Regions from separate parts of the Streptomyces sp. NPDC014623 genome, predicted to be linked through region 2. Evidence: riboswitches for the same ligand, from Rfam matches in the RefSeq annotation. Region 2 holds a riboswitch; each other region holds the start of a gene.
The links. A riboswitch is a leader RNA that binds a small molecule or an ion and turns the genes downstream of it on or off. The one in region 2 is predicted to bind cyclic di-AMP.
Positions count from the first base shown of each region.

Region 1: linked by a shared signal. The riboswitch ahead of ACF1FZ_RS19460 (M23 family metallopeptidase) and the one ahead of ACF1FZ_RS25550 (C40 family peptidase) in region 2 are both predicted to bind cyclic di-AMP.
Region 3: linked by a shared signal. The riboswitch ahead of ACF1FZ_RS28995 (transglycosylase SLT domain-containing protein) and the one ahead of ACF1FZ_RS25550 (C40 family peptidase) in region 2 are both predicted to bind cyclic di-AMP.
Region 4: linked by a shared signal. The riboswitch ahead of ACF1FZ_RS20405 (peptidoglycan DD-metalloendopeptidase family protein) and the one ahead of ACF1FZ_RS25550 (C40 family peptidase) in region 2 are both predicted to bind cyclic di-AMP.

Region 1 covers NZ_JBIBZU010000011.1:157,687-159,875, forward strand. Annotated here, with positions in the region: gene ACF1FZ_RS19455 (GntR family transcriptional regulator) at 1-261, opposite strand, end outside; gene ACF1FZ_RS19460 (M23 family metallopeptidase) at 484-1,269, opposite strand; cyclic di-AMP (ydaO/yuaA leader) riboswitch at 1,282-1,450, opposite strand; gene ACF1FZ_RS19465 (M16 family metallopeptidase) at 1,670-2,189, opposite strand, start outside.
Region 2 covers NZ_JBIBZU010000017.1:98,274-100,462, reverse strand. Annotated here, with positions in the region: gene ACF1FZ_RS25560 (ATP-dependent Clp protease proteolytic subunit) at 1-397, shown strand, start outside; gene ACF1FZ_RS25555 (hypothetical protein) at 405-713, shown strand; cyclic di-AMP (ydaO/yuaA leader) riboswitch at 1,079-1,249, shown strand; gene ACF1FZ_RS25550 (C40 family peptidase) at 1,253-1,723, shown strand; partial or broken gene ACF1FZ_RS25545 (LysE family translocator) at 1,770-1,949, opposite strand; gene ACF1FZ_RS25540 (8-amino-7-oxononanoate synthase) at 1,956-2,189, opposite strand, start outside.
Region 3 covers NZ_JBIBZU010000022.1:90,624-92,812, forward strand. Annotated here, with positions in the region: gene ACF1FZ_RS28990 (hypothetical protein) at 1-120, opposite strand, end outside; gene ACF1FZ_RS28995 (transglycosylase SLT domain-containing protein) at 347-1,231, opposite strand; cyclic di-AMP (ydaO/yuaA leader) riboswitch at 1,236-1,421, opposite strand; gene ACF1FZ_RS29000 (hypothetical protein) at 1,779-2,009, shown strand.
Region 4 covers NZ_JBIBZU010000012.1:109,167-111,355, reverse strand. Annotated here, with positions in the region: gene ACF1FZ_RS20405 (peptidoglycan DD-metalloendopeptidase family protein) at 75-992, opposite strand; cyclic di-AMP (ydaO/yuaA leader) riboswitch at 998-1,158, opposite strand; gene ACF1FZ_RS20400 (tyrosine-protein phosphatase) at 1,570-2,189, shown strand, end outside.

The DNA.
Region 1 (2,189 bases), on a different contig from region 2:
GAGGGGCTCCAGGAGCATCCGGACCTCCAGGAGGTCGGCGGCCTCCTGTTCCGTGGGTTCGGCGACACAGGCACCGGCGTGCCGGCGGGTGATGACGAACCCCTCGGACTCCAGGGTGCGCAGCGCTTCTCGCACGGGGACGCGGGAGACGCCGTAGCGACGCGCGAGCACCTCTTCGGTGAGGCGGCTGCCGCGTTCGAAGACCCCGCAGACGATGTCGTCACGGATTGCCGTGCATACCGAATGCGCGGGAATGCGCATGTCCGAACCTCCGCCTTAATCCCCGCGGAACGCGGCCGATCGACGCCTGTTCCGCGACTCTATTGCAATCGGCGGGAATTTCCGATGGCGGGGCGTGAACCATGGATATCTTTTGGCCGGGGAGCACTTCCGCGGGGGGCTTCGGCGCACGTCTTGCTCAGACACGGCGAAGACCCCGGCTGATGCCGGGGCCTTCGCCGGAGCGTCGTCGTGCGGCGCGGGTCAGACCTGGACGCCGTGGGCGCGCAGATAGGAGACGGGGTCCATGTCCGAGCCGTACTCGGGGGTGGTCCGGGCCTCGAAGTGCAGGTGCGGCCCGGTGGAGTTACCGGTCGAGCCGGACAGGCCGATCTGCTCGCCCGGGCCGACGCTCTGGCCGACGGAGACACCGATCGAGGAGAGGTGGCCGTACTGGGTGTACGTGCCGTCCTTCATCCGGAGGACGATGTTGTTGCCGTACGCACCGCCCCAGCCCGCTTCGACGACCGTGCCGGCGCCGACCGCGACGACGGAGGTGCCGGACGCCGCCTGGAAGTCCACGCCGGAGTGGCTGCCGGAGGACCAGAGCGCGCCACCGGACCGGTAACCGGTGGTCACGTGCGAACCCGCCACCGGGAGATGGAAGGAGTTCAGCCGGGCCCGCTCGGCCGCGCGGGCGGCGCGGGCCTTCTCCTCGCGGACCTCCTCGGCGCGGGCCTCGGCCTTGCGCTCGGCCTCGGCCTTCGCCCTCGCCCTGGCTTCCGCTTCGGCCTCGGCCTTCGCGGCGAGCTCGGCCTGGTGCCGCTGCGCCTCGGCCTGGGCGTCGATCTGCGCGGCGAGGGTGGTGTCGAGTGCGACGGTCTGCGCGAGACCGGTGCCGACGGCCTCGGAGTCCGCCGCGAGGGCCGGGGTGGCCGTGGCGCCGATGACGCCGGTGGTGGCCAGGGCCGCGATGCCGGCGGCCTTGACACCCTTGCGCGCCAGGCGGCTCGGGGCACGGTGCTTCCCGGTGGCACGGATGAACGCCATGGAGGGGCTGGTCCTTTCCTTCCTTCTCGCCTACCGGGTTAGCTGACGGGTTCGGAGCAGGAAGGTCTCCTACGGGCCCCTGAGCCTCCGGTGAGGTGCAGGAGTCCGATTCACCCCAGGGACTTCATGGGTCCCCGGCTCCCCAGGCTCGCGCCTGACGGGGACTCGGCGATGGCTGTCCGGCGCCGCGGGTGCGGCAGTCGTCCGGCGGACAGCCGAGCCGACGCTAGAACGGTCAACTTTCCCTCTCCAAACGGAAAAGGTCTTTTGTCGCACATCCCACAGAGGAAATACGACCTTTCTCCGCGGACCGGACAAAACGACGGGCCTCGGCGCTCATGTGTGCGCCGGGGCCCGTCCTGTCCTGTCCCGTCCTGTCCCGTTCTTCCGGACGCTTCCGTCAGCCGCTGACGACCGACACCTCGCCGATCCCGAGCGCCCTCACGGGCTCGGCGATCTGCGCGGCGTCCCCGACCAGGACGGTGACCAGCCGGTCGACCGGGAACGCGTTGACCACGGCGGCGGTCGCCTCGACCGTGCCCGTCTCGGCCAGCCGGGCGTACAGCTTGGCCTGGTAGTCGTCAGGGAGGTGCTGCTCCACCTGATCGGCCAGGGTGCCGGCGACGGAGGCCGCCGTCTCGTACTTCAGCGGGGCGACGCCCACGAGGTTCTGCACTGCGGTCTCACGCTCGGCGTCGGTGAGCCCCTCGGCCGCCAGGGTGCGCAGGACCTTCCAGAGGTCGTCGAGCGCGGGACCGGTGGACTCCGTGTCGACGGAGCCGCTGATGGCGAGCATCGCGGCGCCGGTCGACCCGGACGAGGAACCGGGCGCGGTGGAGCGCAGCACCTGCCCGAAGGCCCGGACACCGTAGGTGTAGCCCTTCTCCTCGCGCAGCACGCGGTCCAGCCGGGAGGTGAGG
Region 2 (2,189 bases):
GACAGCGATCTACGACACCATGCGCTTCCTCTCCTGCGAGGTGGAGACCTTCTGTCTGGGCCAGGCGGGTTCCAGTGCCGCGGTACTGCTCGCGGCCGGCGCGCCCGGGCGCCGGCACGCCCTGCCCGGCGCCCGGGTAGTCATCAAGCAGCCCGCCCTGGACGAGCCGGTGCAGGGTCAGCCCTCCGATCTCCAGCTCCAGGCCCGGGAGTTGGAGCGCGAGCGCGAACTGCTCACGGCCATGCTGTCCCGTCACACGGGCCGTTCCACGCGGGAGATCAGCGCCGGCATCGAGCGGGACACCGTCCTCGACGCCCCGGCCGCCCTGGCGTTCGGCCTGGTGGACCACGTGGTGGAGAACCGTACGCCGTCCCAGCCGCCGCACACCGCGAGGTGAACCCCCGATGCTCCCACCCCGGTTCCCGCCCCTCCCCGCGCTGACCCGCGCCGAGGCCGAGTTCGTCGACTGCTACCTGGAGGTGCTCGACCAGCTCGGCCGCATCAACCCCGCGCATGGCGGTGACACGTACGGGGCGCTCCGGGCGGCTCAGGCGCTCGCGTCCCGGGCGCCGGCCCTCCGGGACGCACTGGTCCTGATGCACGAGCGGGGCGAGTCGCAGGTCCACGCGGAAACCCTTGCCAGGGCGCTGCGGCTGCTGGACGGGGAGCGCCGGGCCGGACGGATCTCAGTGCCTCCCGCGTCCTCGAGTTGAGCGTTCCCGAGGCCCGACTCGGGGGCCACCGCCCCTTTCCGACACCCTTTCACGACACGCCCGGCGGGCCGATGAGTTTTCCTCGCTCGATCGGCGTAGAAGCTCCCCCGCCCGAGCTACAGCCCAACTTGCGCAACGAGTACGGACACTGAGCGGCGTGCATCGTTCCGCCGCTGGTACACGGCTGGTCCGTCGCCGTCGCCTTGGCTCCGGTCCGGCTGCGGCCACCCGATCGGATCAATAGTGATGACTCTCACATATCGTCGCTTCAGTGAGGAAATCCGGCGGTAGGTGCGTAAAGATCCCTGGGACGACAAGCCCCCGCCACCGCGGCGGGGCGGTCCGGGCGGACGCCGAGTCCTGCCGCTGTCCGGATGCCTGGTCGACAGGAGTGGATCGGCAGGAGTGGAGGACCCGAGCGCAACGGGCCGACCGGAGATCCGGGCGGTCCTCGGGGTGAAGCCGCAGTGCGGCCGGGCGACTTCGCCAGCCCGAACCCGACAGGTCATCCTTCACAGGCGGCTGACGAAGGGTTGCGCATGACTGCGCAGGTTCATGTCCCGTCTCTGTTCGCCCGGGTCGGTACGGCCTCGGTCCTGACGTTCGCCGTAGGCACCACCGTGCTGGCGCCTGGTTTCGTGAACGACGCCGAGGCCGCCACCCATTCGACGAAAGCGCTCAAGATCGCCGCTTCGAAGAAGGGCGCGCCCTACCGATGGGGCGCCGCGGGCCCTCATCGGTTCGACTGCTCGGGGCTCACGCTCTACTCGTTCAAGAAAGCCGGCAGGAAACTTCCCCGCACGGCACAACAGCAGTACAACAAGACCCGCCATATCTCCAGGTCGCAGCGGAAACGCGGCGACCTGGTCTTCTTCCACGCGGGCCGCAGCGTGTACCACGTCGGGATCTATGCCGGCAGTGGAAAGATCTGGCACTCGCCGAAGGCCGGCGCCGTGGTCCGGCTGGAGAGGATCTGGTCCGGCAACGTCTGGTACGGGCGGGTCCGCTGACGCTCCCTTTCGCTTGGTTCGGTGCGGCGGGGGCCCCACCAGGCGGTGGCCCCACCACCGGCTCGGGCCCCAGCGCGGTGCCGCTGCCGCCCCCGGCCGCACGGGCGGTACGCGGCCGCCACCGGCCCGGACGGTCCACCAGCAGGGCCACGGCCGGGAACCGGACGAGCGCGAGCAGTACGTCCGCCGAAGGCGGCAGCAGGGTCCTGAACAGGACCGGCCGGCCTGCCGTTCAGCTGACCGGCAGGGGCGACGTCGCGAGGACCGTGTCCACGGCGGTGGCGATCTGATCCTGTGTGAGGTCTGCCCGGGCGGTCAGTCTCAGTCTGGAGATCCCGTCCGGCACCGACGGCGGCCGGAAGCACCCGACCGCGAGACCCGCCGTGCGGCAGTCGGCGGCCCAGCGCACCGCCGACTCCGCCGAGGGCGCCCGGACCGAGACGACAGCGGCGTCGGGACGTACTGC
Region 3 (2,189 bases), on a different contig from region 2:
CTCCGCCTCCGCTTCCGCCTCCGTCCGCGCGGGGGCCGGGGCCGTCAGGCCGGGGATGTACGCCGGGTCTGTCCCCGCGGCGAACTCGGTCTTGGTGTTTGAATCTATACGCTGCTCCACGGCGGGCAGTATGGACGACGAACCTGTGCGAGACCAGTCACCCGGGTTCCGCCGGGCCTGTCGCCGGGACACCGGCCGTCGTGGCGCCGCGCCGGGGCGGCCTCCGGGGACGAAGGAGGCCGGACACGGACGACGGGTGGTACGGGTTCGGCGGAACCCGTACCACCCGTCAGTCCTGTTCCTCCGTCGCACATCCGCGCGCCGGCGGTCCCGCCTCCGCGAGGACTCAGTAGGCGCCGAACACGTTGTCGATCGAGCCGTACCTGTCCGCGGCGTAGTTGCACGCGGCCGTGATGTTGGCGACCGGGTCGTAGCTGTCCGTCGACGTGCCGGGCACGTGGTAGGCCTCGAAGGTCGGGTCGATGACCTGCAGCAGCCCCTTGGAGGGGATGCCCGCAGCGGCGTTCGAGTCCCAGTTGTTGATGGCCTGGGGATTGCCCCCGGATTCGCGGATGATGTTGCGGTGGATGCCCTCGTAGCTGCCGGGGATGCCGTGCTCGGCCATGACGGCCAGCGACTCCTTGATCCAGCCGTCGAGGTCGTCCGTGTACGCGGCCGGCTCGGCGGCGGGAACGGCTTCGGCTGCGGGGACGGCTTCGACGGCGGGCGCGCCCTCAGCGGCGACGGAGGTGCTCGTGCGCTCCGAGCGGTCGGCGCGGTCAGCGCCTTCCTCGGCGCGGCCGGACGCGGCAGAGGCCTTGGGTTCGGCCTTTTCGGCCTTGTCCGCCGACTTGTCATCGGCGCCGGTTCCGATAACCAGCTTCAGGCCGGGGTGAATCAGGTCGGGGTTTCCGCCGATAACCTTCTGATTGCCCTCGTACAGAGCCTTCCAGCCACCGGCCACCGAATACTCACGCGCGATCTTGGCGAGAGTGTCGCCCAAGATCACGGAATGCGTGGCGGACTCGGACTTCTGCGCGGCGATTCCCTTGCCGGACACGGCAGTCGACGTCGTCGCCTTTTCGACGACGGCCGGCTGGGCCGGGGCCGCAAAGGCGCTCGTCGCACCGAGCACGGGGAGGGCCAGGGCGGCTCCACCCGCGCTCACGGCGATGATGCCGCGGGTGAGCGAACTGGTCCTGGAACGACGGCGCTTACCGTTTTCGAGCATGCTGAATTCCTCTCCGTCGCCTGCGAAGTGAGCTGTCGGGTTCGGGCTGGAGATGCCCGGCCGCACAGGAATGCGACTTCACCCCGAGCCGCCCCGGAAACCGGATCGGCGCTTACCTGGGTCCCCCGCTCCTGCCGTACGAGAAGTAGTCGGGTCACCGGGCGGCGGCAGGATTCGGCGTTCCGTCCGGAGTGATGGTGACCGTAGGCGAGGAATAGGGAAAGGAACAAGCCCGGCGCGGTGATCACAATTCATTCGCAAGATCGATTCACGGGAATTCATGTAATCCACCCCACACCGCACTCCCCACTTCTCTTGGCACAGAAGGGAACCGACTGCCGCTCCCCCGCGTCGGGGAGCCCGAAGGTGACCCTGGTCACTGAGTCCGATTAGGGCGTTTTGCTCCCGCGTGAAGGGGGCCAGGTCGCACGAAATGACCTTTTGTGAATGAGGGGACTTCCTAAATAAAATCCCTCAAAACGGGCATATGGACCATGAATCCCAGATGCGGGCATATCGTGAGTGTTTGCGTGGAACCGATCCGCTTATGACTGAAAGTCCGTACCCCTCGGCCCCCCGGATCACCGTCCTGCCCGTGCAGCCCGGGGATCCGCCCTTCCGCATCGTGGAGATCGACGGAGAGGTGATCGGAAGCGCGACCGCCATGACGGACGTGCTGATCGCCGCCGCGGCGGCCGGTGTCCCGGTCCATGACCTCGACGACCCTGCCGCCGTCCGATGGGTGGGGGGCGGCAAGCTCCACTGGAAGCCGCACTGAACGGAGCGGGAGGCGGCCGGGAACGGCGGTGAGGGCTCCGCAGGACGCCGGGGGCGAGGCGCGGGCCGTCGGCGCGCGAGAGGCGCGCGGGCCGGGCACGAGGAATCGCGGAGACCGGACGTGAGGGGTCACCACCGGCCGGACCACGGCACCGGGCGCGGGAAGCCGCGCGGGTCGTGG
Region 4 (2,189 bases), on a different contig from region 2:
GTAAAGCCGGAACAAGGAGAGGGGCGGTGCGCCGCCGCGCACCGCCCCTCTCGCCCGCCTTCGGGTGGTGTGCCTCAGACGGAGACTCCGTGCGAACGCAGGTAGGCGATCGGGTCGACGTCCGAGCCGTAGCCCGGGCCGGTCCGGACCTCGAAGTGGAGGTGCGGACCGGTGGAGTTGCCGGTGGAGCCGGAGAGGCCGATCTGCTGGCCACCCGTGACGGCCTGGCCGGCCGACACCCCGAGCGAGGACAGGTGCGCGTACTGGGAGTACATGCCGTCGCTGTGCTGGATGACGACCTCGTTGCCGTACGAGCCGCTCCAGCCCGCGGAGACCACCGTGCCCGGGCCGATGGACCTGACGCTGGTGCCGGAGGCCGCCTGGAAGTCGGCACCGGTGTGGTAACCGCTGGACCAGCTGGCGCCGGAGGCGCGGTACTGGGTGGTGACACCGGCGCCCTCGACCGGAGCGGCGTAACCGGAGCTGCCGCTCTCCGACGCACCGGCGTCGGTGGTCGCCGCGGCCGCCTTCTCGGCCGGAGCTGCCGGGGCGGCGGCCTTCTCGGCCGGGGCCGCCTTCCCCGCCGTCGAGGGGACGGCCTCGGAGGCCTTCTCCGCGGAGCCGGACACCTTGGCGCCGAGGGTCAGCTTCATGCCCGGGAGGATCAGGCCCGGGTCCTCGCCGACGACCTCACGGTTGTCCTGGTACAGCTTCTGCCAGCCGCCCTTGACCTTCTTGTCGGCAGCGATCTTCGAGAGGTAGTCGCCGGAGACCACGGAGTAGGTCTTCGGGGCACCCTTCGCCGCGGCCGCGGAGCTGAGGGTGCTGTGCGCGGCGGCGGACTTGGCAGCCGGAGCGGCCTGCTCGGCGGCGTGGGCGCCGGTGGCGCCGATCAGCGGGAGGGCGAGAACGGCGCCGCCGGTCCCTGCGGCGAGGACGCCTCGGGAGATCGGGCCGGTCTTCGTACGACGGTGCTTGCCTTTTGCGGGCATGGGGGGTTTCCTCTCCGGCGCCTGCGAGGTGAGCTGTCGGGTTCGGACTGGAGATGCCCGGCCGCGCGGTGCGTGCGGCTTGACCCCTAGCCGTACCGGATCCCTCCGGCCGGCGGCCTACCTGGTTCCCCCGCTCCTGCCACACGTGAGTCGGTGCGGATTCCGGGCGGCGGCAGGATTAGGCGTTCCGTCCGGATTGACCGTGACCGTAAGCGAGCCGGGACGCCACGGACAAGCCGCGGATCACGGACCGGAATCCGCTCTTCATTTCCGGTACGGAATTCCCGTCACACTCCGTGGATTACGGATCTTGGCTTTCCGCTCGGCGTCCGGAATAGTCGTCGGCACCTTCACCACGCACCGTCACAGATATGATCCCGCTCACCTGCCTCGACCCATCTACTGAATAAGTAGGGCATGTTCACAAAAAAGCACCAATACGGACATGCGGCGACCGTCATCTCCGGTGAGGCCCGCACCGGGCGGCCAAGACGGTTGCCCGATGCAGCCATGTCGTATCGTCGCGGGCGTGCCCCGTCGGCGAGCGGCGCCGACGCCTGACACTCCAGGAGCCCTTGTGACGCAGTTGCCAGAGGTCCCGCCGGCCCGCCCCGAGCCGACGGACGTCGACCTGACCGGCGTCCGCAACTTCCGTGACGTCGGCGGACTTCCGACCGTGGACGGCCGCACCGTGCGGTACGGGCGCCTCTACCGCAGCGGTCACCTCGCCCACGCCACCGAGGCCGACGCCGCCTTCCTCGCCGGACTCGGGCTGCACACGATCTTCGACTTCCGCAATGCCGCCGACCACAAGCTCGACGGCCTCGACATCGAGCTTCCCGGTGTCCGGAACGTCAGCATCCCCCTCTCCGATCCCGCCGACGGCGCGGAGTTCTGGCGGCTGGTGCGTGACGGGAACATCCAGCAACTGCGCTCGATCCTGGCCGACGGCAGGGGGACGGAGCGGATGGTCGCCTCGTACCGCTCGATCATCAAGGACCGCACCGCCGAACACAGCCGCGTGCTGCACGCGCTGGCCGAGGACAGCGTGCCGGCGCTGATGCACTGTGCGGCGGGCAAGGACCGGGCCGGCCTGTCGATCGCGGTCTCACTGCTCGCGGTCGGCGTCGAGAAGGAGGCCATCGAGGCCGACTACCTCAAGTCGAACGACGCGCACCGCCGCTACAAGGTGAAGCG